Regions from separate parts of the Paenibacillus sp. JT22N15 genome, predicted to be linked through region 2. Evidence: predicted binding sites of a transcription regulator. Region 2 holds the regulator's gene; the other holds the start of a gene.
The links. Region 2 encodes NrdR, which represses ribonucleotide reductase genes. Its sites were predicted from a motif close to AACACNATATATNGTGTT; they were not measured.

Region 1: the regulator NrdR is predicted to act here: its motif matches at 6,811-6,828, upstream of AC50X8_RS17470 (adenosylcobalamin-dependent ribonucleoside-diphosphate reductase).

The regions. Positions count from the first base shown of each region.
Region 1 is NZ_JBXENV010000008.1:169,099-185,190, reverse strand. Features, by position in the region: gene AC50X8_RS17490 (extracellular solute-binding protein) at 1-731, opposite strand, end outside; gene AC50X8_RS17485 (carbohydrate ABC transporter permease) at 769-1,650, opposite strand; gene AC50X8_RS17480 (ABC transporter permease) at 1,672-2,580, opposite strand; gene AC50X8_RS17475 (type ISP restriction/modification enzyme) at 2,960-3,091, opposite strand; gene AC50X8_RS17470 (adenosylcobalamin-dependent ribonucleoside-diphosphate reductase) at 3,945-6,710, opposite strand; gene AC50X8_RS17465 (DEAD/DEAH box helicase) at 7,013-8,863, shown strand; gene AC50X8_RS17460 (YqhG family protein) at 8,856-10,055, shown strand; gene AC50X8_RS17455 (hypothetical protein) at 10,213-11,130, shown strand; gene AC50X8_RS17450 (YqzE family protein) at 11,121-11,315, opposite strand; gene AC50X8_RS17445 (N-acetylmuramoyl-L-alanine amidase) at 11,561-12,232, shown strand; gene AC50X8_RS17440 (divergent polysaccharide deacetylase family protein) at 12,185-13,129, opposite strand; gene AC50X8_RS17435 (hypothetical protein) at 13,333-14,163, shown strand; gene AC50X8_RS17430 (hypothetical protein) at 14,224-14,958, shown strand; tRNA gene AC50X8_RS17425 (tRNA-Leu) at 15,039-15,122, shown strand; gene AC50X8_RS17420 (LLM class flavin-dependent oxidoreductase) at 15,209-16,092, opposite strand, start outside.
Region 2 is NZ_JBXENV010000001.1:503,674-519,765, forward strand. Features, by position in the region: gene AC50X8_RS02235 (ABC transporter permease) at 1-1,926, opposite strand, end outside; gene AC50X8_RS02240 (ABC transporter ATP-binding protein) at 1,929-2,633, opposite strand; gene AC50X8_RS02245 (GntR family transcriptional regulator) at 2,869-3,255, shown strand; gene AC50X8_RS02250 (ATP-binding cassette domain-containing protein) at 3,263-4,132, shown strand; gene AC50X8_RS02255 (hypothetical protein) at 4,134-4,817, shown strand; gene AC50X8_RS02260 (TetR/AcrR family transcriptional regulator) at 4,997-5,668, opposite strand; gene AC50X8_RS02265 (aldo/keto reductase) at 5,838-6,806, shown strand; gene AC50X8_RS02270 (DUF4261 domain-containing protein) at 6,890-7,372, opposite strand; gene AC50X8_RS02275 (winged helix-turn-helix transcriptional regulator) at 7,555-7,908, opposite strand; gene hxlB (6-phospho-3-hexuloisomerase) at 7,974-8,531, opposite strand; gene hxlA (3-hexulose-6-phosphate synthase) at 8,537-9,169, opposite strand; gene AC50X8_RS02290 (GNAT family N-acetyltransferase) at 9,314-9,760, opposite strand; gene nrdR (transcriptional regulator NrdR) at 9,937-10,416, opposite strand; gene AC50X8_RS02300 (alpha/beta-type small acid-soluble spore protein) at 10,527-10,745, shown strand; gene AC50X8_RS02305 (lytic transglycosylase domain-containing protein) at 10,822-11,409, opposite strand; gene coaE (dephospho-CoA kinase) at 11,403-12,002, opposite strand; gene AC50X8_RS02315 (MntP/YtaF family protein) at 12,020-12,757, opposite strand; gene mutM (DNA-formamidopyrimidine glycosylase) at 12,898-13,755, opposite strand; gene polA (DNA polymerase I) at 13,804-16,092, opposite strand, start outside.

The sequences.
Region 1 (16,092 bases), on a different contig from region 2:
CCATCCTGAAGCTCCCACTCGTTAGGTCCGCCCATATAAACGAGAATGTCTTTGAACCCTGCGATGTTGTTTCCTTGCATGCCAACAGCGAGTCCAATCGTATCCTGCTTGGCATTTTTGTCTGGATCTCCGGTTGTAAAGGCTTTCAGAACATTGTAAAGCTCATCGACGTTTGTAGGCGCTTCAATCCCCAGATTGCTAAGCCAATCTTGGCGGATCATCAGCCCGAAGCGAGCGAGATCACGTTCGCGATACAAGCCGTACACTTTCCCGTCAATCGAAACGTTGCTTAAGACGAGCTCCGACATTTTGCTTAGGTTTGTATAATTCTTCAGGTACGGACCGACTTCCCAGAACATGCCAGAACGGGCGGCGTTAACGATGTAGGAGGCTTTCGGCTCCAATGCCACGAACGTTTTTGGCAATTCGCCGGATGCGATAGTAGCGCTGAGCTTATCCGTATAAGAGGCTGATGGAACCCAGGAGACGCTTAGCTTCGCGCCTGTTTGCTCCTCCAGCATTTTCAGAACAGAACTATTGGCCGGCATTTGCTCCGCACTGTAGGTTGGGAGCATCATTGTCAGCTGAAGCGGTCCTTGTGCATCTCCTGAATTGCCGCCGCTTTGCGGATTTCCATCATTGTTTCCTCCGCAGGCCGCAACGGTCAGCGCGATTGCGACCAGCAATGCCCCTGCTTTCGCTAATCTTCTTTTTTGATATTTTCTGTTCATACTTGCATCCTCCCTTTATCTAAATACTATTATATCTTCATCCCTTAACCGAGCCTAGCAATACCCCTTTTGCAAAATGCTTTTGCAAGAACGGGTATACAAGCAGAATCGGAAGAGTTGAGACCACGATTACCGCCATCTTCACAGCTTGATCCGGTGGAGCGACATAGTCCGTTTCCATTGTACTGGAGTCCCCAATACCGCCCGAGGCCAGGATGACGATTTGCCGCAAGAGCACCTGGATCGGCCACTTGGTATGGTCATTAATGTAGAGAACCGCGTTAAAGAACATATTCCAATGGCCAACCGCATAAAATAACGAAAAAGTCGCGATAGCGGGCATGGATAGCGGCAGCACGATTTTAAGAAAAATGCCAAGATCGTTGCAGCCGTCTATTTTAGCCGATTCCTCCAGCCCATCCGGCAGCTGTTGAAAAAAATTGCGGATAATAATCAAGTTAAAGGCGCTGATCGCTCCGGGAATAAGCAAGGCCCAATAGGAATCGATCATGCCGAGCTCCTTCACCACGAGGAACGTCGGAATCATGCCGCCGCTGAACAGCATGGTGAACACAACCAACATCAAGATCGGCTTTTGAAAATCCATATCCTTGCGCGCTAAAGGATAAGCCATCAAGCATGTGAAAAAAAGGTTAATCAGCGTGCCTACAACCGTAATATAAACCGTTACCAGCAGGCTTCTGACAAGTGTTTGAGTAGAAAAAATGTACTTGTATGCATCCAAAGAAAATTCAGTCGGAAATAAAATAAAGCCTCGCATTAACAATTCCTTCTGGGTAGCAAATGAGCCTGCAATGACATAAATGAACGGAATGACAGTCATTAAAGCGAACACAAGCAGTAGTACAACGTTCACGCTATCGAAAATCCGGCTCCCCCAGCTTTGTTTAATTCGCATGGTGGTTTCACGCTCCTCTCTCTAATAGATGCCTTCTTCTCCGAATTTTTTGGCTAGTCGGTTGGCTACAACGACAAGGATCAGACCAACAATCGACTTAAATACGCCTACCGCCGTGCTGAAGCTGTATTGTCCTTGGCTGATTCCGACGGAGTATACGTACGTATCGAACACCTCTCCAACCTCACGGTTCATGGCGTTAAGCATAAGGAAAATCTGCTCAAAGCCCGTGTCGAGAAAGTGGCCGAGACGCAAGATGAGCAAAATAATGATGGTGCTGCGAATGGCCGGCAGCGTAATATGCCAAAGCTGGCGAAGCCTGTTCGCTCCGTCCATCCGGGCCGCTTCGTAGAGCTGAGGATCCACGCCGGACAATGCCGCAAGGAAAATGATCGTGCCCCAGCCTGTTTCCTTCCACATGACCTCAGCCGTAATAATCGTCCGGAACCATTCATTGCTAACGAGAAAATTAATCTTTTCGCCTCCAAAGCGGACTAGCAGCTCGTTCATAATGCCGCCTTCCGTCGTCAGGAACATGTAGGAGATACCTACGACAACAACCCAAGACATAAAATGCGGAATGTAAATGAGCGTCTGCACGATACGCTTTGTAAATTCCAATCTCAGCTCGTTGAGCATAAGCGCAATAATAATCGGCAGCGGAAAGAAAAAAACAATGTTGTAAGTCGCAAGAATGAGCGTATTCCGAAACAGAATCATAAAGCTGGAATCGCTGAACAAACGCTCGAAATGCTTCAACCCTACAAATGGACTGTTCCAAAAACCGAGAAAAGGCTGAAAATCTTGAAAGGCGATGAAGATTCCGTACATCGGCCAGTACTTAAATATAAGAAAGTACAATAATCCGGGGAAAACCATCATATAGAGCCACCGATTCCGCATAAGTCTGCCGACCAATGTAGACGACATGGATGTCCTCAGCGCAGGGACTCGCACTGACTCTGTATTTCTTTTTAACATGCTGCTGCCTTCCTTTCTTTGCATATGTAATTGAATCTGCAGCCTCATCATACGGGGCAACCGTAATTGCCGTCGATAGTCCCTACTTGATCTAATTGGCCAGTTATGTGCCATTTCTGCTGTAATTGCAGGGCATTGTCATTAGTTGAGGTCGCTGTCTTTGGATGCTTTTTCGTGTTTTTGCCCATGAAAAAAGAGCCCGCAGTACGCAGACCCTTAATTTCATATCCCAACCTCACAACCGATTTGGGTGGAGTGAAGCATATCCAGCAACGTGAGCCCGATTACCGAGTCAAAACGATTTAAAATATTTTGTTGATGAATTTCTTCAATGACTTAAAAAAATTGAAACGCAACCGGAGATACTACTCGTTAATCTCTTACCGATAAATTGTACATAATATTCAATCGAATGCAAAATTCCATAGACGTAATAAAAAATGTCTTCCTTCGAAATAATTGTACTACTATATGTATAAAAAATAATTCACCACAACGAAATATTGATGTGTATTTCACTTGTGAGCCTACGACTATTATGCCAGGCAAGATCGAATTGCCATCTAGAAATAGAGAGCATCAAGTGATAAGACAAGGTCAAACACTTTATCCACTGTAATTTTTACCGATGATGTGTATGTTTATAATACTTATACTAAGAGAGGTGGTGAAGAAAATGAATTTAGATATCTTATCAAGTCAAGAATTGTTCGTTGTGTTCTCAAAGAATCGATCAGAAATTGAAAGACATAATGAGATAATGAAAACAGGTATAGATGTATTAATGAAGCAGGTACTCCAAGACGTGATTAATAAGTACCAATCAACGAACGATCTGGTACATGATGAATTAGGAAGGCGTGATTTATTGAAATACCTTCAGTAATCATGGACCTGCTGTCTTAGAAACAAAAGAGAGCACTAGTCAGTTGGGAGTGAAACTGATTGGTGCTTTCTCCTTATTAGTACATGGATTAATTACTCCCTGTTCGAGCGGAGGCGATTCATCTACTTGTGTCGTTGATGTGAGATTATCTATTAAAAATATATGCTGTAACCTTGAATTAAGCCTCTGCCTTAACTACCAATCGGCAAACCTAACCCCATTAATCCTGATTATGAAACCAGCCTGAAGCTGCTTAAGTGCTGCCGCTACAGTCTGGTTTTCACTTTGAATGTTTATGCACTCACATCTATCGACGCATAAATATATAGCATTGTGTATGCATTAGCTTATCTCAATATATATGACGAATATTTCTCACCTTTTATGCAAAATCACAATAAAACAAGACTTTATCTATAAGAAAGCTTTAATTACATCGGCTGTACCCGCAATTGCTGCACTGCTTGCAGCCTTCTATATTAATCAACGACGCTGACCCACAAGAAGGGCAAAGATCGAGCGAGCTTGCGCTGCTGCGTCTTTTTGCTGAGTCTGGAATGACGTTAGCAGCCGCTATTGATGCAGCTGTTGCGGATGAAACTACTTTTAAGCCCTTACTGGCTTCAGTTCCTTGAGCTGCTTCACGGCTTTCCTCTGACCGTTCCACATCCAACTGCTGCAGGTCAGCAGCCGCTATATGCTGCTCCAACGCCTTCGCCACAGCATCAGCAATCGATTCCACGCGGTTTGCGCCAAACCCAATCGCACCTGTGCCGCCGATCCCCTTCAAGTGCTTGATTAACAGCTCCACCTTATGACCATGATCGCCATAACGAAGGAAAAGCGAGCAGACGCGGCCCAGCGCTTCCGCCATGGCGAACACGTCGGAGCCAGCTTTGCCGACATTCAGAAAAATTTCGCCCGGCAAGCCGGAGAGATCATTGATCGTAATGTACGCCATGCCGAACGGCGTATTTACTTTGTAGGTGGCACCGCGCAGTACCTGCGGGCGATTTTTGTATGCTTTGTCCAGCGTTTTCGGACTAACAGCGGTTGTAGCTGTAGTTGTTATTGGGCCTGCTGCGTCCTGTACACTCTCAGCACTTGGAGCATCTTGAGAAGCCATTTCCTCAATAATAGCATTGGCACCATGATCATCCAATCGAGCAGCTTTATCCTCGCTACCCTCTCCTGGTGACGGCTGTAGCTCCACTTCCTTCTCTTGTTTTTTCTCCTTCTCATCCGTAGTCGACAGCACCTGCACATCCCTGCTGCCGTCGCGATAAATGGTCACGCCCTTGCAGCCAAGATCGAACGCCAACTCATAAAGCTCCTTCGTCTCTTCCACTGTAAAGTCATTCGGGCAGTTCGCCGTCTTCGAAATCGAGCTGTCCACCCAGCGCTGGATTGCCGCCTGTACCCGAATATGATCCTTCGCAGACAAGTCCATCGCCGCTACAAAATAATCCGGCAGCTCCTCGCCAGGATGCGAATCCTTCCACTGCTGGGCAATCGGAACGAGCTGCTTGTCATAGCCAAGCCTGCTTTGGCGAAAATATTCAAAGGCAAAATACGGCTCAATGCCCGTCGAGGTGCCGACCATCGTTCCCGTGCTGCCCGTTGGCGCCTGCGTCAGCACCGTTACATTCCGAATGCCCTGCTGCTCTACAGCAGCTCGAACCTCAGGATAGTGCGACGTCAAGCTTCGCATAAAGCCGCTTTGCAAAAATTTATCTGCCTCAAAGGCAGCAAAAGCGCCTTTCTCCGCCGCAATTTCCGTCGAAGCGAGATACGCCTCGCGGGCCATAAATCCATACAGCTTATCGAGAAAATCGAGCGATTCCGCGCTGCCATAACGGATTTGCAGCTTAATCAGCAGCTCCGCAAGCCCCATCGTGCCGAGCCCGACGCGGCGCTCGCGCTTCTGGTTCGCTTCATTTTCAGGAAAATGATACGGTGTGGTGTCAATGACGTTATCGAGAAAACGCACCGACCAACGCGTCACCTTCGCCAGCTCCTCCCAGTCGACATCATGCTGCTGCTCATTATAGAAACGCGACAGATTGACCGCTGAAAGATTGCAGACACCCCAGCCCGGCAGGCCCTGTTCACCACATGGATTAGTACTAGTAATCCGATTGAAATACCAGCTATTCGACATCTGATTATAATACTCCATAAAAACCACGCCGGGCTCTGCTGACTTCCACGCTGATTCAATTATCATGTGCCAGATATCGCGGGCGCGGACTGTTTTGTACAAAATCACCTTTTTGCCAAGTGCCCGCCAATCATCCATATCTCCCGTCCAAAGCTCGTTGTACTGTGCATCCTTCGTATCGGGGAATACAAGCTCCCACTCTAAATCTTCCTTTACGGCTTTCATAAAAGCGTTGCTGACGCATACTGATAAATTCGCGTTCGTCACCTGGCCCATCGTCTGCTTGACTGTAATAAAATCCAGCACATCGGGATGCCAGTCGTTGATCATCAGCATTAAGGCGCCGCGGCGGCTGCCGCCCTGCTCAATCAACCCCGTCGTATAGCTGAACAGCCCTCCCCATGATACCGCCCCGCTTGATGCGCCATTTACCCCTGCGACAATGGCGCGGCGCGGGCGAAGCGACGATAGATTAATGCCAACGCCGCCCCCGCGCGCCATAATTTCCGTCATTTCCGTCAACGTCTTCATAATGCCGCCACGGCTGTCTGCCGGAGAAGGCAGCACATAACAGTTAAACAGCGTTAATTCCTCGCTGGCACCTGCCCCCGCTGCAATTCTGCCACCCGGCACGAGCTTCCAGTCGTCCAAAATATAGCGAAAACGTTCCGTCCATTCCGCCCGCTTCTCCTCGCTGCCCTCGACTCCGGCCACCGCCTTCGCCAGACGATCCCACATTTCCTCCGGCGCCTGCTCAATGGTCAGCGTCAGCTTCTCAACTGCAGCCGTTATACGCTCACCGTTTCGGAGCTGCACCTCCACCTGGTCCCCCTCACGGGCAACGATCTCTCCGACTTCCTTCGTCGGAAACTTCGGATCATCTTTTGTCAGCACCAGCACGATGTCTCCGGGCTTTGCGCTGTTGGAATCAGCATTTTTCCAGGCATAACGATCGAGAAAAATTTTCTCGCTGAGCCCCTCCAGCCTGCCGCTGCCTCTTCTATTTTCATTTAAGGTTTGTTTCTTCTCCATAAGTAACGCCGCCTCTCCTCACATTTGCAAAAACCCACCTATTTGCCCGCTAACACGGTGTCCCACAAATCCGATATATTGTGTCTAAATATCATTATAACATACTACATATTGTGTTTCTCCTTCATTTCCAGCCAAAAACGCCCAATTTTCTCGTTGGCCAAAGCCTGCGCTTTCCTTTGCTTGTCCTCACGCTTTTTTTGGCCCTTTCTTATGAATAGGCGATGAAAGGGCCATACTAGAAACAAAGATTGCAACCTACTCATTTTGTTCGATTGGACGATGAATGATTGGCTTTAACGATGAAAGGAGCTGCTCCCTTGTCTTTAGATAATAAACAACCGCTACACGGATCTTCCGCCGCTCCAGATGCTGCTCTCGTCACCCGCAAGCTTCATCCGCTCGTAGATTTGCAATATGACCGTTCCACCTTTGACGAGCTGCAAAACCGTATCGCCAAAAACGGGCCATGGGACGACTGGACGTTATATCAACTATCGATGGAGGCGGAGCAAGCAAAAAGAATTGAAAGCTTCGAGCAGCTGCAATGCTTGCGCAGTCTGCCGATGCTCGAACCGATGCCCCATCAAATCTCGACCGCGCGCAAGGTGCTGCATGAAATGGGCGGACGCGCCATTCTCGCTGATGAGGTGGGACTCGGCAAAACGATTGAAGCTGGGCTCGTGCTAAAGGAATACATCGTTCGCGGGCTCGTGCGCCGTGCGCTTATTCTGGTGCCAGCCTCTCTAGTGCTGCAATGGGTGCGCGAGCTGAATCAGAAATTCGGCATTTCCGCCGTCGCCCAGAAAAAAGCCCATACGTGGCATTATGACGTCGTCGTCGCTTCGATGGATACGGCTAAACGCGATCCGCATCGCGACGTCATTCTCGGTACCGACTACGATATGGTCATCATCGACGAGGCGCATAAGCTCAAAAACAAAAAAACGACCAACTACCAGTTCGTCACCGAGCTGCGCAAAAAATATTGTCTGCTGCTCACCGCAACGCCGGTGCAAAACAATTTGGATGAGCTGTACAATTTGATCACTCTGCTCAAGCCTGGCCAGCTCGGCCGCCAAAGCGAGTTCGCCGCCAACTTTGTCGTTGACAAGCGTCTTCCGAAAAACGAGGAGCAGCTGCAAACGGCGCTGTCCAGCATTATGATCCGCAATCGCCGCGGCGACGGCGGCATTTCTTTTACGAAGCGTTTTGTGAAAAATATTCCGCTGCAGCTGTCAGCTGACGAGCAGGCGCTTTACGACGCAGTGACCGCCTTCGTGCATGAACGCTACGATGAGAGCGGCCCCGACCTGAGCAGCATGCTGTCCTTGGTCACGCTCCAGCGCGAAGTTTGCAGCAGCCGCGATGCTGTCTTCCTGACTCTCGTCAATATGTTCAAAAAGACGGCTGAGGATTCACCCGTCCGCGCAAAAATATGGGAGCTCGTCGAGTTTATTAAAAAAATTGAAGCCAATACGAAGGCGGAGAAGGCGCTTGAGCTCGTTAAGGAAATGAACGATAAAGTTATTATTTTCACCGAGTATCGGGCTACGCAGGAGTATTTGCTGCAATATTTCCGTTCTCACGACATGATTGCCGTCCCTTACAGGGGCGGGATGAACCGCGGCAAAAAGGATTGGATGATGGACCTGTTCCGCGGCCGGGCCCAAGTATTGATTGCAACAGAGGCGGGCGGCGAAGGCATCAATTTGCAGTTTTGCCACCATATGATCAACTTCGATCTGCCGTGGAACCCGATGCGCGTAGAGCAGCGGATTGGCCGCGTCCACCGGCTTGGACAAACCGAGGATGTGAAAATTTACAACCTATGCACCCTCGGTACGATAGAGGAGCATATTGTGCATTTGCTGCATGAAAAAATTAATATGTTTGAGCTTGTGATTGGCGAGCTGGATCATATTTTGGAGCGTTTTGAGAAAAAGGATGGCTCGCTGGAGCAGCAGCTTGCCCGCATGCTGCTCGAATCAGGCGGCAGCGAAACGGAGCTGCGCGAGAAAATTAGCGATCTCGCCTCCTCGATTACGCAAATTCGCGATGAAGTGCAGCAAGGCCCTGAGCTGCAGGCAAGCGCGCAAATAGTGTCACAAATGACAGCCCTCGGGCAGACGGTGGAGATTAGACATGAATGAGAAGCAGGTACACAAGTTTGTACAGCGATATTTGGAGGCGACGCAGTGCCAGGTTTTGGAGAAATCGCCCTGCCATTTCACCGTAAAACTGTCTCCTGATGCGGATCGGGAGCTGACGAACCGCCCGTACTACTGGAGCTTCGTTGACCGTACGAATGCCGCTCCCGAGACGATGACCTACCTGCTCGTAACCGACCGCGAAAAATATGACGCCGCTCAAGCCGGGACACTGCCCGCGCAGCAGCGCTTGCCGGGCGGTGCCGTTGGGACGGCGGACATAGTAGCTGGCGCTGCAGGAAACGTAGGTGCAGCAGCGTTTCCCGGTGCAGCAAGCAGCGTGAGGCCTGATGCGGGCATAGGCCCCGCAAATACAATTGCAAGTCCAACCGTCCACGGTGATACGGCAGGTTTAGCATCAACCTCGACGGCGCCAGCGAGTTCTGGTCCTGCAGCCGGCCCTGCCGAAAGTGCCGATAGCAGTGCCAGCACAGCGGCAGCCGACACGGGCCAAGCGGCAGCAGCTGATGCAGCGCTTGGCCGCTCGCTCGGCTTCGTGCACGGCAATATCAATCAGACGGGGCTGCGCATTCCGCGCGAGGAAATGTATTTCGGCTCGCGCAAGCTGGATCAGCTGTTTGGTGCGGCAAAATCGAAGGGCAGCTACGTCTTTCTTTTTCAAGAACCGGAACGCGGTGCCGCCTCTCCCTACAGCTCTACCCCTTACACCGCCTGGCTCGGCATCAATATGCGCGTAGAGTTCGCCTGCGACCGCAAGCGCGAGGAAATACACAGCTACGGCATTTCGCTGGCAACGGGGCATTGCACCGAGCAGTTCCATGATCGGCTTCAGCGCCTCAGGCTCACGCCGCGCCTGCCCGCGAACATTCATTTGGCGAAAAATGGCCTTTCCTTTAACAAGGCGCTGTCTATTATGGAGCAGGCGCTCGAACGCAAGCTGAAAAGCTACGATTATGAATGGGCAGGCGCCGCAACCGAGCGGCTGGAAGAGGAGCTGGAACGCATCCGGCTGTATTATGAGCCGTTAATTGAGCATGCGGCTGACGATGAGCTGAAGCAAAGCGTACGCGAGCAGTACGAACAGCGCCAATCGGAAATTCGCTGGCAATATGAGCCCCGCGTGACGGCTTCCGCCATTAACTGCGGTATTTTCCATCTGGAAGGTATCGAATAGACGAAGATCAGACCCGATCCGCACCATTGCGGCAAAAAAAGAACGGGACAGGCTGCTGCATGCCTGACACATTCCAACAGCCTTCTCCCGCTCTGCCTTTTATAATGAAGCTGCGAGTTAATAATAGGCAGCATTCGCCACTTTAGCGATCTGCCTCATGAAGAAAAGGGTGAATTTATTGCTGAGCCAAATTCGGAAGCTAATGATCGGCGCATTATTATTAAGCGCTTTATTATGGACAAGCAGCCTCCAACTCCTGCAAGCTGCCGCCATGCCGGAGCAGGAACAAGCAGGCCAATCGTCCCTCCTCGCCCATGCAAAGGCATGGACCGAACAGCTCGCAGCTCAGCCTGCTTTTAAAAGCTGGCAAGGCGCAACGCTCAGCATATCCGCACTTGGCCCTGGCACACACAGCTGGATGGCCAGCGTTATTCAGCACAAAAAAACCGTCGGCTACCTCGTTGTCCATGCAACGGAGAGCGGCGGGTTTGTTTTAGGTGAATATGGGCTTGGCGACTATCTGTATAATTTAACGACGCTGCAGCAATCGCTTCAGCGGCTTGAACTCATTCCATCTGCCATTACGAGTACGCCGCTATATGTCCATCCCCTGCTGTCCGTGTGGAAAATTTCCGGCAAGTCCACTGCATTTACCGATGCCATGAGCGGTGAAGCGCTGCCGCTGAATGATTCTCTCTGGAGCGCCGAGGCAAGTCAGGAGCTCAAGCTTATTCAAGTACAAACGCCTATGACCGCCACTGCGGGCATTGCCAAAGCGGTATCCAATTCCTCATTCAGCCCTTACGAGAAGCTGCAATGGCTGACAGATGCTCCTGTAGACAAGGCTGAATCCAAAGGCTCAATAAAGCTGCTGCACATTTTGGACAAAAAGAAACACCTTACCTATACAGCGGCAAGGTTTAATGGCGACATGCTGTATGTGTGGTCGGCAACGGGCTATCACAGCTGGAATAACGGCGCTGTCTACGTTGCCCTTGAAACAGACGAGCTAGGCGAAAGCCAGCGTTATGTGCCGCTATCGCTGCTTCTTGAGCTAGGCGACTTTTACCGCTGACGCTCGCTTTTTCCCCGCCACCACATCATTAGACTGACAGGACCCCAGCCGAACCAGCGCGTCAGCCATGGCTCCCTTATCGCCTTCGCTGACGCTTTCATTTGCTTGCGTTCCCCTTTTGGCTTTTCCATATATTCCACAACCTGAACGGTCACATATTTAATTAAATCATCCCCGCTGGCCATTTCTGTCGCTCTCCTTTTTTGCTTAAGTATCAAGACAGTCGCTTCTTAGGACAGTTGTTTCTCACAACCATTGATGATATCAGTTTGCCCTGTCATCTCCAAACATAAACATGCATGAGATTTCCTCCATTGAGCCACGATATAGCTAAGAAAAAAGCCTTTCAAAAGGAGGATGGCATGTGCTTGCTTGCTTTAGATGTTTGATCATTACACTGCTCTTCTGCCTTCCTGCCCATTCCGCATCAATGGCAGCAGAAGAACATAACGCTTCAAAAGACGATGCGGCTCCACCCTCCCAACAATCCGCCCCACATGCTGGGCATTGGACTATGCCTTCTTCCGTCGTACTCATTGATGCAGGACATGGCGGCATAGATGGCGGTGCAACAGCTGGAGGCGTAGTGGAAAAAGACATTAACCTTGCTGTAGCCAAAAAGCTTTATTTGCTTCTAAACAGCCAAGGCATTACCGCCGTGCTGAATCGCACGGACGATTATGCGCTTAGCGACGATAATCGCTGGCATATTAGCGGCTCCCGTCATCGGCGCGATTTGTCGCAACGGCGGCAGCTTACTGAGGAAATTCCTACGCAGCTGCTCGTCAGCCTGCATGTCAATTCGACACCCGACCGCTCGGAACGCGGGCCGCTGGTGCTGCATCAGAGCAGCGGAGAAAGCGCCCTGCTTGCTTTCTGTATTCAGGACACGCTTAATCGCCAGCAGCGTACACGCTTTCTCCCAAGGGAAGGCAAGCCGTTTTATTTACTTAGACGCGTATACCAGCCAGCCGTTATTGTAGAAATGGGCTTCGTCAGCAATAGCGATGATCGAACGATGCTCACCGACCCCCGCGAGCAGCTGCACATCGCATCAGCGATCGCTTCCGGAATTCGGCAATACAAGCTGATCACCAAATGATTGCAGCACCATATCCGATAGCTTGACGATGGAAACAGCGGTGTTCATGGCAGGTATCGACTGTCTTAGAACAGCCGCTGTTTTTTTGCCTGGAGGCCCCACATGACCGATTACGACGCAGGTAACATGCGTAGCGAGATGCTTTTGCACTTCATTCATTTGCTTGCTAATATGCTGCACCGTATACACATCATCGAGAAAAACATCGTTGGATAGCAGCGGTACGCCAACCTCCTTGGATACCTTCGGTACAACGGTCTTATAGGTCGTCCGGCTATCGAGGAAAAACAACCCGCGCTGCTTGCAAACGTCAAGCACGATACGCATAATCCGCTCATCCGCAGTCACCTTGGATCCCATATGATTATTCATGCCAATCGCATGCGGCACATTGTCAATGGCCGCATTGATACGCTTGCGGACTTCGTCATCGCTTAGATCTGCCGTAATGGCTCCGGGACCGAGCCATTTTTTCAAGCCCTTATTTGGCTCCATTGGCATATGCACGATGACATCATGCCCCAGCCGATGCGCCTCCTCTGCATCTTTTTGCGTAGAGGGCATAAACGGCATCACCGCCGCTGTAAACTTGATCGGCAGCTTCAGCATTTCCTCCGTCCCCTCCATATCATTGCCGAAATCGTCAATGACGATGGCAAGGTGGCGCCGCTCCTGTGCAGGGGATTGCACTTCATTCGATGGTATTTGCGAAACGGACAGCGTCTCCGAGACTAGCTGCTGCTGTATCTGCTGTTGTTGCTGGAATGCATGCGAATGCTGCTCGGCAGCAAAAACGGAAGCGGTTCCTGTCCCATTGCTCATAGACAAAACCAGCATCGTTAATCCAAGCAGCCTAACCGCCTTCTTTTTCCATAAATAGCTTCTCTTCACGTTCACACTTCCACACTCCTCATTCGCTATCTACGCGTCATCACTCATTCCCTTTCATTGTTTGTGAACTTGCGCCAAAATATGCTGAATGCTGGAAATTAATTCGCCGTTATTCTGCTTCCTTTGTCACATATCGCCAAAATCACCAATTCCATAGTAAAATAGCTAGGAAGGATGCTGGATATTTATTTATGAGGAGGCGATTCGTTATGCTCGCTTTAAATAGCTCGATTTGGTCGGAACTGGAAGGTCCTTACGGCTTCGCCGATTCTGTACCGGAAATGCTGCAGCAGCTAGCGCAAAACTATGACTCAGAGGTCAAAGACGAGCTTTACTGGGAACATCTTTATCATCAAAATACGATTTATCCGTGCACCTACGCCGCGGTCCCTTATTTGGCTGAAATCGCCCGGCTCTCGAACGATCCGGAAGTGAAGCTGGATATTTACATCACGTGCGGCTTATTCGAAGCAAACAATTCTTGTCATTTAACATCGGAAATGCCGGCTGAATTTGAGGAATTAGTACCTGATATTACTGCAAAGGTACGGACTGATATTTATCTTTCTTATTATGATGCCATTAAAAAGTTTAGTGAAATGTCCGAGCAGATTGCCGACTATGCGCGGCCTAATAAAGATGACTCAGAGAAGCGTTATATCGCAATCGCAGATGCTGCTTTTCAAGGGGAGCAAGCCGTTGCCAATATGCTGCAAACCCACAGCGAGGGAGATGAATATGTCGCTGCATGCCCTGCTTGTGAGCATGAAACGTACATTTGGCCGGATGAAAGCGGGGAGAAGCTTGTCGCGTACAAGGCAGATCCCGTTTTTAACGACAAGGATGCGCCTGTGAATATTACCCCTGCTGATCCTGCAAGCTCAGCGGAAGCCAGCCTTCGTTATGTACACAGCCGAGCTGAGCGTTTGGGGGATGAGCAGCTTAAGGCACAGCTGCCCTATTTGGCTGGACACACGAATTGCCCTGCCTGCGGCGAGAAATTTCATATTTGGAAACAGCTGCTTGCCCTCTATAACTAAAAATAAAGCTTTTTCTATTTCATGTTTTCACCTCATTCTACATAAAGGCAGCGTGATCTTTTGCATAAATCATTTTATATTATTTGGACGGTATTGCTTTTATTAATCGGCTCCATTATGCTAGGCTATTTCATTAATAAGACGCTCAACCCAAGCCGGGCTTTTTCGGTTGGGCTAACCTCTAATACGGAAGCAATTCCTACGATTGCGGAGGAAGAGCCTGCTTTTACAATGGAAGAGGAACTGGATGATGAGTATGTATTGGATGAGGAGCCGATAACGGAGTCACCATTGGAAAGCGCTCCTATTAAAATATGGGAGAACTTGGAGGAGTTGCAATCCAAATTTAATGAGGCAGCCCGGCTGTTAGACGTAACGCCAAAATTAGGAGAAATGACCTTAACCGATATTGGGGATGGCGTAATTTCCTTTCAATATGACTTCTCTGAAACTCATAAATTGGCAGGCATTATTAGCCCATATGACGGGAGCATCCCCGGGGTGACGATTTTCATCCAAAATGATGAAACGCAAGATACGCTAAATAATCTTCTGAATACTATTCATACTACAATCGCTGCCGCTAATCCAGTATCCGAAATCGATACGAATGTGGAAGACATTGTAATCTCTCTGTTATGGGATGATTCTGATGTTGATTTGTATAACATGGAAAGTAGTGTTGAGACAGCTGGAATAACCTACTCCATCGAAAGTGACCGAAGCTCTGGCATTTGGTTCAAGATCGTGGCCAATGACATTGACGATTACTATTATGATGACGCAACCGATTAGACTGAAAATTTCAACTTCTTAAAGCCAACTTGACTTCCCCCATGACAACATGCTAAATTAAAAATGTAAATTTTGCATGTGCGGTCGTGGCGGAATTGGCAGACGCGCTAGATTCAGGTTCTAGTGGTGTAACAGCCGTGGAGGTTCGAGTCCTCTCGACCGCATTAAATCTTCAACTAACAGGTTCGTGAAATGGCTCTTAGAGCGATTCACGAACCTGTTTTTTTATATGCTTTTGAAATTCAAGCTGCTACACGCTCATCCCAAATGCATCTGCAATCAGCCTGTAGGAATGGATTCGCGCTTTCTCATCATAAATCGGGCTATTGATGAGAATCTCCCCAACATTGTATTCCTTGCTCATCAGAAGCAGTTGTTTCTTTACCTGTTCTGGCGTACCGATAACCCGCCGCTGGCGAGTTTGCAGAATATGATGCCGATCCTGCTCCGTATACGGATAATCGGCTGCAGTCTGCACAGAGGGCAGAAATGGCACCTCCAGACCTGTTTGAATACCGAGGAATAACAAATCGCTGCTCATCGCCAATCGATTCGCTTCTTCTTCCGTTTCAGCGCAAATCACAATAGTTGCAATTATAGAACGTGGATGATTTTGTAATACGTTGTTAGATTTAAAATGCTCGTTATAATGCTGCATCGCCTCTTCTCCGCCAGGCGTGCCGAAAAACTCCGCGAACGCATAAGAAGTGCCCAGCCTTGCCGCTATTCTTGCACTTTCACCACTGGAACCAAGCAGCCATATTTCAGGTGCCGTCGAAATAGCAGGTGCAGCGAGCAGCTTCTCAAACGGATGCCCAGCAGGCATTGAACCATGCAAATAGCCGATAATATCCTGCACCTGCTGAGGGTATTTATTCACATCAACGTATTTATCCTGTTGCAGCGCTCTGGTCGCAAGCGGCATACCGCCCGGTGCCCGACCCAAACCTAAGTCGATACGGTTTGGATGAAGCGCCTCCAGCAGCCGAAAATTCTCTGCAACTTTGTAGGCACTGTAATGTGGAAGCATGATACCGCCAGAACCGACACGAATACGGGAGGTTGCAGCTGCCAAATGGGCGATTAGCACCTCCGGACTTGAGAAAGCAAGCGCACGCATGGAATGATGCTCGG
Region 2 (16,092 bases):
AAAACTATTTTGCTTCAAAATAAATTCAGCCGATTTCTTAAGATCATTTTTATCTTCAAATGCATCTACCTGCTGAGTTTGTTCAAAAAATTGGCGAATGCTTGTAAGGCTCGTGGAGCTGGTTTCCACTAATAGCGAGGTTGGCTTGTAGGCGATGCCAAGGCTCTCGAGATAAGCTGTCGTGCAATAAAAGGAAGGATTTGCATACTGGTTGGTTATTTTTACAACCTTCATATCGACTGTTTTATTGGCAAACGCTGACTCGGTGAGCTTGAGTTGAATGGTATCGCCTTCCGCAATCTTATAGTGGTCGGCATACGATTTGGGTACCAGCACACCATTGTCTTCCAAAGCGATTCGATTGTCATCTTCATCGAAGAAAGTAATGAGATTGTTTTCTTTTTCCGTTACCACTAACGTAGCATTTTCGTTATCGCCCTTTATGAATTTTACTGGAAAGGTGGATAGACCATAACTGCTTTTAACGCTGGAGGGCAGTTGCAAAGTATCCAGGGCTGCTCCTTTCTTGAAATCGACTTTTAAATCATAGGTATTCACCTCAGCAACCTGGTCAGCTACCTTTTGCAAGGAAGTTTGAGTACCGAAAGCAGTAATCAATAAAACCGTGCTCACCACTACACCAATGGAGCTCGCTAACGCTTTTTGTTTATTTAAAAATATATTTCTTAAAATGAGCTTGTAGCTGTAGGGAATACGACCCCAAATCCTCGGAATTCGTTCGATGAGCAGCTTTTTCATTTTTAGGGGCGGTTTTGGGCGCATTGCCTGGGCTGCACATTCTCGAAGTATGGCTTTGCTGCTCAAATAACTGGCCAGCATTCCAAATGCACTCGAAAACAGGATAGGTGGAATTACAGAGAAGAAGGAAAGCGAGAATGTAATGTCAGGCAGCGAGTAGGAATTTGCATTTGACGCCCTTACTAATGGAATAAATACATTAGCGGCAATGACGCAACCAAGAATGGAGCCTATGATCCCTACCAGTATCGGGTATCCCATATAATGAAGCATGATGTTTCTGTTTTTTATACCTAATGCCTTCATGATACCTACTTGGTTTCGTTGAGAATCAATAATTCGCGACATAGTGAGGAATAGGATAATCGCTTCAATTATAAAGAGAACCAACGGAATAACACTGCTCATCAATTGATTGTTTTTGATCGTTTGTTGGAGTTGAGAATAATTGAATGATCGCTCTTTACTCATATGTTCGACATAGGAGAGAGACTTGGATTTTGCTTCAATGGCTTGACCCAACCGGTCAATGTTGAAGCCTTCTTCAGCATCAACCAAGATCTCATTATAGTACAAGCTGTCTGTGAGTCGTAGTATTCCCGCTTCAGCCACATACGCAAATCCATTTGCTTTATGATCTTGGATTTCGTTCTTTTTGGCATATTCCACGTTCTCGCCCAAGCCGCTAATGGTGAATGTCACATTTTTGTCCTTCACATTTAAATTTAGCTGCTCTCCGATTCGGTACTGATGCTCTTTAGCATAATGGGAATCTAGCAAGATTTCATTGTTATGCGACGGAATCCTGCCCTCAATCATCAAAGGTGTATTGATTTTATTGTTTACAGGGATAGAATGGACCTTTAAGGTCGCTTTCGTATTTTCAAAAGCTTGCGTCGCATTGAAGCTGTACCGTCCTTCGATTTTGTTTATACCTTGGATTTTGCTTAATTCCGCCAAGTCCTGACTTGTAATGTGGTTGTAATAGACATTCAGGTCGCTTAAATTATGCTCTTTAAAATAAGCCTTCGTGTAATGATTAAGATTATCGCTTAACGTGATCAGTCCCGCATAGAAAAAAGCGCCCACTGCAATTACCAACACAAAGGCGAAAAATTGCCCGATCGATTGTTTGATGTCCCTTAATGACTTTTTAAATAACTTCATCCTTACCACTCGATCCCTTCAACGCTTTGTTTGTTATGATTCACCGTAATGCTTTCGATCCTTCCGCTTTTCACCTGAATGATTTTATCCGCCATTGGAGCAATCGCCGTGTTATGTGTGACCAACACAACACATTTCTTCGTTTCCTTGTTCAAATCTTGAAGCAGTTTTAAGACGGCCTTCCCTGTAACGTAATCCAAAGCTCCAGTCGGTTCATCACAGAGTAGAAGCAACGGATTTTTAGCGACCGCTCTCGCTATCGCAACGCGCTGCTGTTCCCCGCCAGAGAGCTGGGAAGGAAAATTTCGTATGCGGTCCCTTAGTCCAACCTTATATAAAATGTCTTTGGCATCGAGATGGTTTTGACATACTTCCGTGGCAAATTCAACATTCTCCAGCGCATTTAAATTCGGAATCAAATTATAAAATTGAAATACAAAGCCAACATTTTCACCGCGATATTCAGTTAATTTTCTTTCGCTCAACCTTGTAATTTCTTCATTGCCAACAAACACTTGACCTGAAGTAGCGTTATCCATACCGCCAAGGATATTCAGAATCGTGCTTTTACCGGCGCCGCTAGCACCAAGAACAACGACAAATTCACCCGCATTTATGGAAAAGTCAACACCATTAAGAGCCTTGATAGGCACTTCGCCTATTTTGTATTCTTTCGTTACCTTTTTGAATTCGATTAAAGCTCCCATTTTTACAGCTCCCCATATCGTATTGGATTATACTTTCCAAATACTCTATTGGCCAGGTCAGGCCCTAGGTATATTGGTATGTTACTAATGTAGTATACTATAATACCGGATTGGATAACTGTCAATAACCGGAGCAGTTGTAAAAAAAGTTGCCCGTTGTTTTCTCCTGCGTTTGTTTGTTGACAATTGTTTGTACATAAGATATGGTTTGCTACTAGATGGGAAACAAACTACGATGCTGAGTGGTGAGGCAATGAACGTCACTTTCGACGATAAGCAACCAATATATCAACAGGTAGCTGATATAATTGAAGACGATATTCTGAACGGAACCTTTCGAGTTGACGAGCAAATTCTTTCCGTGGCTCAGTTTTCTCAGCTGTTTCAAATTAATCCAGCGACCGTAGTCAAGGGGATTAGCCTGCTCGTAAATGAAGGTGTTTTGTACAAAAAAAGAGGGCTTGGCATGTATGTCTCAACGGATGCGAGACAGAAGATTCAGAATCGGCGAAGAGAGCGTTTCTATAAGGAGATGTTGTCCAATCTGCTGATCGAAGCCGACAAACTCGAGCTGACAACCGGCGATATCGTAGACATGATCAAGCAGTTGAGAAAGGATTGAACGCATCGTGAGCATCGTATTGAGTTGCGACAAATTAATTAAAAAATACGGTCGAACTTACGCCTTACGGAATCTGGATCTACAGCTGGAAGAGAACGTCATTTATGGCTTGCTCGGGCGAAACGGCGCTGGCAAATCGACGTTGCTTAACTTAATCGCAGGCGGAATCCTGCCGAATGACGGCACAATTGAGGTAAGAGGAAAAAAGCTGGGCAGGGGAGAACTTCCGAAAGATTTCTGTTTCGTACCGGAGAATAACAAACGCTTCGGAGGAGCGCGAGTGATCGAAATTTTGCAGTTTGCTGCGAGTTTTCATCCCAATTGGAATTGGACATTAGCTCATAAGCTGCTCCAAACGTTTCGGCTTGATCCGGACAAAAAAATCAGACAGCTATCAAGAGGCGCGGGTTCACTCGTAGGAAACACCATTGGTCTGGCCAGCCGGGCACCATTGACATTATTCGACGAGCCAGTGCTCGGACTTGATTTTTTGATGCGTGAAAAGTTTTACAAAGAGTTAATGGAAGATTACGCAAACTACCCTCGAACGATTTTACTGTCTACGCATTTAATTGACGAAATCGTCCCTGTCGCAGAAAAAGTTTATATCATTGAAGATGGCTCCATTCTGCTTCATGATGATTTGGATCAAATACGAATGGCGGCTTTTTCTATTCGGGGAAATTCGGAAGCAGTGAAATCGTTCACAGCCGGGAAACGCGTACTGTATACGGAATCCTATGGCCACGGCACACTTGCCGCTATTTATGAACCGTTGAACGATAAGGACATGCAGCAGGCCCTCATGATGGACATTTCGATTGAAAATATGTCGCTTCAAAGGTTTTTCTCGTATTTGATCGAAGGAGGTCACTAAAGTGGGGGCATTGACCGTTCATCTAAAGGCAACCTATTTGCAAATGAGGATTTACATCTGGTTTATCATTATTTTAACTGTGCTTGGCAGACTGGCGGAGTTTATTGTTAACCTTCTTGTTAACAATAGTGGAGGTACTATCCTTTCGGCTGGCAACATGCTGATTCTCATTTTGCTTCTTTTGGCTATCGTGCTGCCACTCAGTTATTACAAACGCATCGTACAATTAGGAGCAAGCCGAAAGCAATATTTTTGGGGACTTCAATTCGTCTTTGCTGTCTGGGCAGCAGTGCTCGCTTTGCTTAATTCTTTGTGGACTCATGTTGAAGTAAATGTGCTCCAGGATCACGAGAGCACGGTTGGTCTTATAGAAGCATTTCATTGGGATGATTTTGGCTTGGCAGGTTCTTTTCTCTACCAAACCGTTTTTTATTTGATGGCGATGGCGCTGCTAAGTATGCTGATCTCCGGTTACTACCGCTTTACCGGCTGGCTGCTATGGGCTCTGATCGCTGCGGCGATCCCGGTTGGAACGTCGATTCCATCGCTGCGCGTTCATGTCGTCTCTTTTTTCAAAGCCCTATTATTCAATGGCTCGTTATTGGCGGGCGTTGGATTTAATCTTATTCTTTTCCTCACTTTCGTGGCAGGCGGCTGGCTTTTTACGAGGGGAAGAACGCACTGAATCATAACAAGTCCCGCTTCGAATTAGAAGAGACATTGAAGAGGCATATCCCCTCCCTAGACTGCATATAAAAGAAACGCCACCAACGTCATCATACAACGTTGGTGGCATTTCTTTTATATGGAATGCCTTGGAGCGAACCCCCGGGGTTTATTCCACGCGCACGGAGCGCCACTCCCCTATTGCCTCGACAGCTTTTGAACCATCTGATTCAAAAACAAATCCATCTCCGAACTATTTTCTAAGTTTACGAATTCAGATTTTATGATTTGGTGTCTCATCACTTTGTAATAATCGGATAATGCCTGCTTCAGCGATAAATGATGGAGCATCAGCAGCTTGGGATCAATCATTTTCCTAAGCATCGTGTCCATTTGAATAAGGAGAATAACGGAATTCAGACGCTGAAACACATCATTTTCCATCCCCCTGTCAAAAAACTCCCTCACCTGTTCATTGCGCAGCTCAACCTCATTTGAAAGCCTGTCATATAAGTGTGGATACAGGCTGCTTAACTCCTGCAAGAAAATATCGGACAAGTATACCGCCATCAGCAAAGACTGCTGAAACACTTTATCAAAGGATTTGGCATAGGACAAATGATCGGTCAAGGTCCAGTCCTGCACCATGTCCGAAATATATGCCACGTAGCGACCTACAACCGCTTCAATGATCTCATCCTTGGAAGCAAAATATTTATACATGGTCGCCTTGCTAATATCCATATATTTAGCTGCATCATCCATCTTCAGCGAGGAAAATCCGTTTTTTTGCAGCACGGGTATAATCTTTATAATTAGCTTTTGGATCGTTTTATTTCTCTTCTCCAATGAAGGGGATTTCGTATCCATGGGGTAAAGCCTCCTAATTCTTCATACCTCGAATTATAACCCAATCCCACAAAAATTTGAACAATGTGTACTAATTGAACTTTTTTAGATTATTTAGTTTACTTTTTAGCTTTTCACGTGCTATTGTTATCTTCAAGAAATGTAGAAATAAAAAGGAGGCTTGAACACCATGGAAGCTTTGGCATTGGGTAGTCAAGGACTGCAAGTATCCCGTTTGGGATTAGGATGTATGGGAATGTCCGAATTTTATGGGGCAACGGATGAGTCAGAGTCTTTAAGCACGCTAAGTCACGCTCTGGAGTTAGGCATTACGTTTTTTGATACGGCGGATATTTACGGTTATGACGAGGACGGCATCGGTGCAAATGAAAAGCTGGTTGGCAAAGGGTTAAGGACGCATCGTCAAGCTGTGCAGATCGCAACGAAATTTGGCTCTTTACGCAATAAAACGCAGCATCTAGGCTACAATGGAACGCCGCAGTATGTGAAGCAAGCCTGTGAGGCTAGTTTGCATCGCTTGGGCACGGACTACATCGATCTGTATTACTTGCATAGAGCAGATCCTAATGTTCCGATTACAGAGACGGTTGGAGCCATGGCTGAGCTTGTGAAAGAAGGAAAAGTCCGCTATTTGGGCCTGTCAGAAGTAACCTCTCAACAATTGGCCGATGCTCACGCTGTCTTTCCCATTACAGCCGTTCAAACGGAATATTCCTTATGGTCCAGAGAGCCTGAACTGGGTATTTTGAATGCTTGCAGAGAATTAGGGGTCGGTTTTGTCCCCTACAGCCCGCTTGGAAGAGGATTTTTGACTGGCACTCTCTCAAGTCGAAGCCAACTGGCACAAGACGACTGGCGCATGTATAATCCCCGGTTTTCTGAAGAGGCATTCGAACAAAATAGGAAGATCGTCCAAGGGATACAGCTGCTCGCCCAGCAAAAAGGAGTGACTCCCGCCCAAATCGCACTGGCGTGGGTAACCGCGCAAGGAAACGATATCGTTCCGATTCCGGGCACAAAGCGTGTGAAATATTTGCAGCAAAATGTAGAGGCATTATCCATCCGCTTAACATCTGAAGAGCTATCCAGCTTGAATGAGCTTGCTCCTGTCGGCAGCACCTTTGGCAGCCGTTATTAAGCATGACAGGCTCATCATATTGAAAATGGATTAAACGCAAAGACGCCAGCCTTAACGGCTGGCGTCTTGTACAAGCTGCTGCATCAGTCTTTTCTGTCGTTGCTTCCCCCTTGCATACCGGCATAATAAGGCTCTCCCGGATCAAGGTCGAGGACGACGCGTCGTGGTGCGGCAAGAGCATATTGATGCTCACAGCGCCAGCGTATGTCCTCGGTTCCGCCGACCGTCTCTCCATCGTTGATAACATCCCCATTTTCAAATAAATAATAGGCGATATTCCCAAAATTTTGGGCTACCTCGTTAGGGTCTAAATCATAAAAGTGGCACTGCACATCCGGAATGCCGATTGCTGCAAGCCCTAGTGTATCCATTAACCATTCCTCGCGCTCGCTAGCTGTTCCCCCTACATTATAGAAGCGAAAATTCATCGCACCGTACAACAAATTACCTTGCTCCAACATATCCAAATAGACGTTCGGCTCAACCAGCTTATCGCTCTCCTCTTCAAGAACCTGTTGCTCTTCCGGGCTTAGATCTTCAAACTGCTCATCCACATGTGTAGTCAACCATCAGCCTCTCCTTATATTCAAATATAAATGCTCGATATCATTTTATTTTAATAGGAAACACAGCCATGAACAACTTCACCAATTATAGGTTCCGATTTCAAATCAAAAAAAAGGCCGAAGCCAGAAGCATCCTCTGCCCCTCACCCCAGCCTTCCTTAGCTATCAAGCTGCTATTGCCGCTATTTCCATACGACTTCCTCGCCGTAGTTTTTGCCCCAATCGTACATCATGCGCAGCACAGGCATCAGGCTTTCGCCGTAAGCCGTTAACGTATATTCCACTCGCGGCGGAACCTCCGCATACACTTTGCGCTCAACCAGCAAATCCTCCTCCAGCTCGCGGAGCTGATTCGTCAGCATTTTCTGGGTGATATGGGGAATCATTTTCTTCAGCTCACTGAAACGTTTCGTTCCTTCAAGACCAAGATGCCACAATATGATCAGCTTCCACTTGCCCCCAATGACGGCCAGCGTAAGCTCCTTCTCGCAGTTGATTTCACGTAAATTAATACGTTCCTTTAATTCCTGAGCCATATCCATTCCCCCTCCTTCCCAGTATACATGATGAAGCAGCTTCCAGCTATGCTGCGCGCCACCTGCTACTCCAGATTCGCGTGATTGCTGTACATGGTGTTGCCGCTAAGCCCTTTCTTCTCCATCAAGCTAAGAATAACCGCATCATAGAAAATTAGAAGGCCTTGTTCAAAAAGAGAAGCCATCGGCTGCACGGTCTGCTTGGCCCCATCCTGCTCTTCCTTCGCCGCAGCTTGCAGCGTTACGACGATATGCGCCGCACGTCCAAGCGCCGACTCTGGATTCGTCGTAATGACAGCCAGCTTGCCGCCGAGCGCCTCCGCCTTTTGTGCCATCGCAATGAGGCTGCTCGTCCCGCCTGAGCCCGAACCCAACACAAGTACATCGTCTTTGCCGAGTGCACGCGTCACCGTCTCGCCAGCCACATAAGCGTCAAAGCCCATATGCACGAGCCGCATTGCAAAAGCTTTGCCCATCAGGCCTGAGCGTCCAGCGCCTGAGACGAAAACACGCGGCGCGCGCATAATCGCATCAGCCAGCTCGCCTGCGGCTTCATCCGGAATGAGCTGCGTCAGCCGCTCCAGCTCCTGTACGATTTCTCCTGCAAGCTGACTAATACGCATCAGCTTTAGGCCTGTTTGATCCACTGCTGCATTTGCGATGCAGTTGCGGATTTATTTTCAACACCCGTAATTCCGCCGCCTACGATAACCAGATCAGGCTTTGCCGAAATAACCTCTTGCAGCGTATCGATTTTGATGCCGCCTGCGATTGCGGTTTTAGCTTGTTTTACAACACGCTTGATCGCTGCCAGCTCTTCGAAGGAGTTTTTGCCTTCTGCCTGGTGATCATAGCCGGAATGGACACAAATATAGTCTACCCCAAGCGCATCAATTTCTGCTGCACGGGCTTCAATATTTTTCACATTAATCATATCGACCATAATTTTGTTGCCCTGCTTGCGAGCTTCTTCAACCGCGCCCCTAATGGTGGAGTCGTCGGAAACACCAAGAACGGTAATAATGTCCGCACCCGCTTCGGAAGCCTTCATCACTTCATAGCCGCCAGCGTCCATAATTTTCAGATCGGCCAGCACTTTGAGGTTAGGGAAAGCTTCTTTAATCGCTTTTACCGCATGCAGACCCTCGTTGATAACGATAGGTGTTCCGATTTCAACGATGTCGATAAACGACTCAACCTCTTTGACCAAAACCTTTGCTTCCTCAATGTTCACCAAATCAAGCGCCAATTGCAATTCCATGTATACGCACACTCCTTCATCAAATGTTGGAAATTGTTAACCTTGCTACAGGTTTTAGTCTAGCCCCTTTCCGACATTTGAGGAAGTACGCACTTGAAAGTGGTGTAGTTACTTGAAGGATACTATTGCGGTTTATCAGGCTTTCTAGACAATTGTATAGTTCACCCAGCTGCCTTGAACCGCATCCATTTTAGCGAAAAATTGTTGGGCCCGCTTATTTTGCGGAGCTGTTATCCAGAACATATGAGCAAAGCCTTGCTCCTGTGTGTACGTTCTGCATGTCAAAAATAGCGCTTCCTCCACTTCCGTATCCCGATACGGCTCCAGCAGAAAAAAGTCATTCATTAGCGTAATCCGCGCTGTCTTCATTGTACTAATCGTAAAATATAAAGTAGCAAAGCCAATCAGCTGCTGCTCCTTCTCTACGACAAACTGGATACCGCCCTGCTTTTCCAGCAGCTGCTCAATTAATTGATGAATTTCTGATGTGCCCGGCCAAGGATTTTGATAGAAGCCTACGATATAGTCGTGCATTAATTCGGTCAAGCTGCCGATATCCTTCTTTTCCGCCAGCCTAATTTTGAATGACATATAAAAAAACCTCCCTTTCAACAATGAATAATTATACACTTAACTGTTTTAATATTCAACTCACTATTGTTTAAGGCGTTCTAACGCAAAAAAACAAAAAAACAAAAAAACAACGCCTGGAGCGGCGCTGTTTTCTCCAATCTATTCATACCGCTGCTTCGGAAGCAGCATTAGATTTAATCCTTCATTCCATTGGGTGAGCTGTCCTTCGACAGCAGACTGCTAAGCTCCTTCATGAACATATCGATGTCCTTGAACTGCCGATAAACAGAAGCAAAACGGACATAAGCTACTTCATCTACTGGATACAGCTGTCCCATCACCAGTTCGCCAATGACACGGCTCTCCACCTCGGCGTGTGCAGTTGTGCGCAGCTCCTTCTCTACCTCAGAAACGACAACCTCCAGCCTTTCAGCGGGCACGGGGCGCTTCTCGCAAGCACGGATTAAACCACGCAAAATTTTATCACGGCTGAACTCTTCACGGCTGCCATCCTTCTTGATGACAACGAGCGGCGTTTCCTCAATCATCTCGAACGTCGTGAAGCGGCTTTTGCATTTCTCACATTCCCGGCGGCGGCGAATGGACTTGTTCTCGTTAGCGGGACGCGAGTCCAGCACCTTCGTTCCGGAGTAGTCGCAATATGGACACTTCATTCTCTTTTCCTCCCTTCTAAGCTATCCCTAAAAATTACCAAACAATCCCTGTAATGAAGTTCGGATTTTCGCACATAATACTTTTACCAACCGCGAGGAGGTGAACACACATGAGCGCAAACCGCAGCAGCAACCAACTGGTTGTACCACAAGCGACAGCAGCACTCGACCAAATGAAATTCGAGGTTGCTCAAGAGCTTGGAATCGCGATTCCACAAGACGGTTACTACGGTAACATGGCTACAAAGGACGCTGGTTCCATCGGAGGGTACATTACCCGCCGTCTGGTACAAATCGCTGAGCAATCCCTTGCAGGGGGCTCCCATTAATAAATAGCTCTTGTAATAACAGACAGCTTTGGCTGCTTAAGTCCTGAAGTGACGAGCAGCCAAAGCTTCTTCCTGTTTACGGCTCAAGTTCCGGGTACAAGTCTTTGTACTTATTATAATACTTCACAACCTTTTGTACATAATCGCGTGTTTCTTTATATGGAATTTTAGCGGCTTCTTCGAACGTGCCGTCCCATTCCCCCGAATCGAGCCATTGCCGGACTTTACCTGGTCCTGCATTGTAGGCAGCAATGACAACGATATTATTTTCATCAAATTGTTTGTGCAGCGAAGCCAGATACCATACCCCCAGCTCGATGCTCACATCAGCACGATTGCGCAGCGTCTCCTCTGTCACCTGCTCGAAGCCTGCCTTCTCGACAATCCATTTGGCGGTGGTCGGCATAATTTGCATCAGTCCGAGCGCACCTTTCTTCGAAACTTTGCCCGTCTGGAAATTCGTCTCCGCTTTAATAATGGCCGCCACCAGATGGGGATCAACCTGATAGCTAATGGCACTTGCCCGAATATCGGCCTTATAATCAATAGGATAGAGCTTCTTGAGCATCCATGCGGGCTGAGCGACAATAATGACAACTATGATAATAAATAATAGCAAAAACAGCCTTCTACGAGCGACCTTTCTTCTCTTGGCCCTCAGCATGTATGACCCATGCTCTGCCAAAACGCCTGAACCTGCTCCCTCGTCTGCGTCAGCGTTCCACTGTTGTCGATGACCCAATTAGCTCTGCGCTTCTTCTCCTCCATGCTCAGTTGCAGCCCCATGCGCCGCCTTGCTTCCTGCTCATCTACGTTGTTGCGCGCCATCAGGCGCTCCAACTGGATATGCTCTGGCACATACACAACAAGCACGCCTTCATATAAATGGTCCTGCTCCGTCTCATACAGCAGCGGAATATCAGCAACGACCAGCTTGCCTGGATGCTGCCGTTCATAGTCAGCCATTCGCTGCTGCATCGTAGACCGAATAGCCGGATGCAAAATCGCCTCAAGCTGCCCCAGCTGCGCTTTATTATTAAATACGATTTGGCCGAGCGCTGCCCGATCAAGTGTACCGTCTTTATGTAACACAGCTTGTCCAAACGCAGAGGCGACCGCCGCTAGAGCGGGCTCCCCTGGCAAAACAACTTCCCTTGCTACCTGATCGGCATCCACCAGCAGCGCTCCAAGCTCCACTAATAGGTGGGCAACGGTGCTTTTTCCAGTAGCAATGCCGCCGGTTAATCCGATCCTCATGCCCTTCCACCTCATCTTTACAGCAGCTTTGATATTCCAATCATAATAAGCAAAATGCCTGGCAGTACCGCCAGCGCCTGCATGCCCTTCCAATGCGAGAAGCGAAAGCCGAAGCTGATGCCCCCTAGCAAAAATAGGGCGCTAGCCGCAGCAATCACAATCGCTGTCAGCAAAGCAGGCAAACCAATCATCGCGGCCCCGATTCCTGCGCCGAAAGCATCGAGCGATAGCGCTACGCCGAGCATAATCGCCTCGGAGGCGGAAATCGTGCCCGACTTATCAACGTCAGCAGCCTGCGGTGTCCGTAAAATCTGAATGACAAGCCCAATGCGTTTCAGCTCAACAATCACAACGAGCACCGGATGGCTTGCCTCCGCAGCGTTTGTTTCTACTGCCGCCAGATCGGAACGATCCTCTGAAACCGGGCCGCTAGCACCAGAAGCGGCAGACGCATTTTCCACATCCACCTTCTTGCTTTCATGGCGATTTCGCCGCAGCTGAAGCAGCGCCCAACAGCCAATACCCATCAGCACGATGGCGCCAATCAAGCTTGCCGAGCCTGGCGACAAATAATTGGCGATAACGCTGCCTAGCTTCATAGACAATAAAATGATCAGGCCTGAACAGCACGCGATAATCAGCACGGACAGCAACGGGATGCGAATGCGGCGCAAACCATACGTAATGCCAACACCGAAGCCGTCCACGCTCACAGCAAAAGCGAGCACGATCAACGAAACCAGATGCAAAGCCAACCCTCGTCACTCCCTGCATACGCAGGTGCCCCGATTTCACCCTACAGGGCATCTGCCTATTGTTCTTCACAACAGCATATGCAGCTGCATGCCTAGGGTGAATGACTACATCATGGAGGGCTTGGCTTTAGTTATCGCGATTAGCCGGCGCTTTGCTCGCCTGCTTGCTCCGGCGCCTTCTGGCAGCTAGGGCAAATATGCGTGCCTCTGCCTCCAACAACAAACTTTTCAATGGCTTCTCCGCAAACCGGGCACGGCTCGTCCTTTCGGCCATAAACGAGCAGCTGATGCTGGAACATGCCCATCTCGCCTTGCCCATTTACATAGGATTTGATCGATGAGCCGCCCGCTTCCACCGCTTTGCCAAGCGTCGAACAGATCGCTGCATGCAGCTTATCCCATTCTCCGGCAGTAAGCGAGCTGGCGCTCCGCTCAGGATGGATACCCGCTTGAAACAGCGCCTCATCTACATAAATATTACCCAACCCGACCACATATTCCTGATTGAGCAGCAGCGGCTTGATTTTCGTAGAGCGCCTTGCCAGCTTGGCATGCAACACATCGCGAGTAAATGCAGGCTCAAGCGGCTCAAGGCCCAGCTTATTCAGCGGCGGCAGCTCAAACTCCGTGCCCGGCGTGAACAAGTGCATCGTGCCAAACTGCCTGACATCTTTATATCTTAAATCCGTTCCATCCTCAAAATGGAACAAGACATGCGTATGAAGCTCGATGGGCTCATCGCTTTGAAATAATCCATAGCGGCCTTCCATGCGCAAATGCGATACGAGCACAAGCCCGTCCATGACGATACGCAAAAACTTTCCGCGCCGCTCGACCGTCTCGATTGTCATGCCGACGAGCGCATCCTCAAATTGCTCCGGCACAGCCGGACGCTGAATAATGCGGGGCAGCCGCACCGTAACCGATTTAATCTTTTTTCCTGCAACAAGCTCAATTAATGTTCGTCTAACCGTTTCTACCTCTGGAAGTTCCGGCATTGCATCTCACCTCAACGTCTATTATACCTGATTTCCGCTCCCAGCGGGTTATTTCGCTTCATACCAGTTCGCTCCAAAACTGACGTCCGCCTTAAGCGGAACATCGAGCTTGATGGCGGATTCCATCACTTCAGGAAGAAGTTTTTTCATCTGTTCCAGCTCATCCTCTGGCACCTCAAATACCAATTCATCGTGTACTTGGAGCAGCATGCGGCTTTTGAGCTTCAGCTCGTGCAGCTTCTTATTCATATGCACCATCGCCAGCTTAATAATGTCCGCTGCTGTGCCTTGGATCGGCGAATTCATTGCGGTGCGCTCTGCGAAAGAGCGTTTATTGAAATTCGAATGATTAATATCCGGCAAATACCGCCTGCGATCGAGCAAAGTCGTCACATAGCCTTGCTTCGCCGCCTCGACTTTAATCCGATCCATAAACGACTTCACGCCTTTGAAGACGCCGAGATATTGCTCAATAAACCGACCGGCTTCATTTCGCGTAATGTTCAGGTTGTTGGACAGCCCAAAGTCGCTGATGCCATACACAATGCCGAAATTGACCGCCTTCGCCGAGCGGCGCATATTGGAATCCACCTGATCCTCGGTTACGCCAAATACGTCCATCGCCGTTTTTGTATGAATGTCCATGTCCTGAATGAACGCTTCCTTCATATTCTCATCGCCGGAAATATGGGCGAGCACGCGCAGCTCAATTTGCGAATAGTCTGCTGCGAGAATGGTCCAGCCAGGCTCGGACGGAACGAATGCTTTGCGGATTTTGCGGCCCTCTTCCAGACGGATCGGAATGTTTTGCAAATTCGGGAATTGGCTGCTCAGACGGCCTGTTGCCGCTATCGTCTGGCGGAAATACGTATGGATTTTGCCTGTCTGCTCGCGAATCTCCTTGAGCAGCCCTTCCACATAGGTGGATTGCAGCTTCGCCAGCGTCCGGTAATGCAAAATCAGCGGAACAATTTCACTGTATGGCGCCAGCTCCTCGAGTACCTCGGCATCTGTCGAGTAGCCCGTTTTCGTCTTTTTCCTCGCGGGCAAGCCCAGCTTCTCGAACAGCACCTCGCCCAATTGCTTCGGCGAATTCAAATTAAATTCCATACCCGCCTGCTTGTAAATTTCCGTCACCAGCGTCGTAAGCTGACGCTCCAATTCGCTGCCAAGCATCTCCAGCTCCGCCTTCTCGACGCTGATGCCCTGATGCTCCATCCCCGCCAATATAACGGAGAGCGGCAGCTCCAGCTCTTCATACAAGCTGAGCATGCCTGTTTCCTTCAGCTCGTCGCGCTGCAAAGGCGCCACTCTGCGCACCGCATCGGCTTTCGTTGCCAGATGCTGATACAGCACGGCCGCAGCTGGTACTTTAAGCTTCGCTCCTTTGCCGTATACCGACTCATCGCTAGGCACAGCTGGCTGTTCGTAGCGATGGGTAATGCCGGAGAGCAAAAGGCTCGATTCCGTCGGATCAATCACATAAGCAGCCAACTGGACATCAAAGCTCACGCCGCTCAGCGTGATGCCCGCCCACTTCAAAGCCAGCTCCACTTTATGCGTATCAAAGCCGACCTTCTTCTTGCTAGGATCAGCGAGCCAGCTCCGCAGCGGCTCTGCGAAAGCTTCCTTCAGCGCGGCGAAAGGCAGCGCATATGCCGCTTCGGCGTTTGCCAGCGCCAGCCCGACCAGCTCAGCCTGATGCGGATTTTCGCCTATCGCTTCCACATATAGACCGAAGCCGCTGTCATCTGCTTCAAGCGCCTTCATCAGCTCATCGAGCTTCGGCGCATCCGCAGCCGACTCTATCGCAATCAGGTTCAGCTCGGCCGCTTCGCCTGCTGAACCGCTTCCTTCGCCGCTCAGTCCGAGCCGTTCCTGAACGGATCGGAATTCCAGCCGGCGCAGCACATCCGCAAGCGCGGGCCCATTAAAGCCGCTGTAGCGAATCGCCTCCGGCTCCTGCTCCGGCGCAAGCGGCACCTCGCGGTGAATCGTCGCGAGCTTCTTGCTCATCACCGCATCCTCTTTATGCTGCTCGACCTTTTCCTTCATCTTGCCCTTCAGGCTTGCTGTATTCGCCAGCACTTCTTCAACCGTGCCGAATTCATGCAGCATCTTGAGCGCTGTTTTCTCGCCAACACCCGGAATGCCCGGAATATTGTCGGAGGCATCGCCCATCAGCCCTTTTAAATCAATGATTTGATTCGGCGTCAGTCCGTATTTCTCCTTAATTTCAGCCGGAGAATATCGCTCCTGCTCGCTCACCCCTTTGCGCGTCAGCGCTACGGTCACATGCTCCGATACGAGCTGGAGCATATCCTTGTCGCCCGTGAC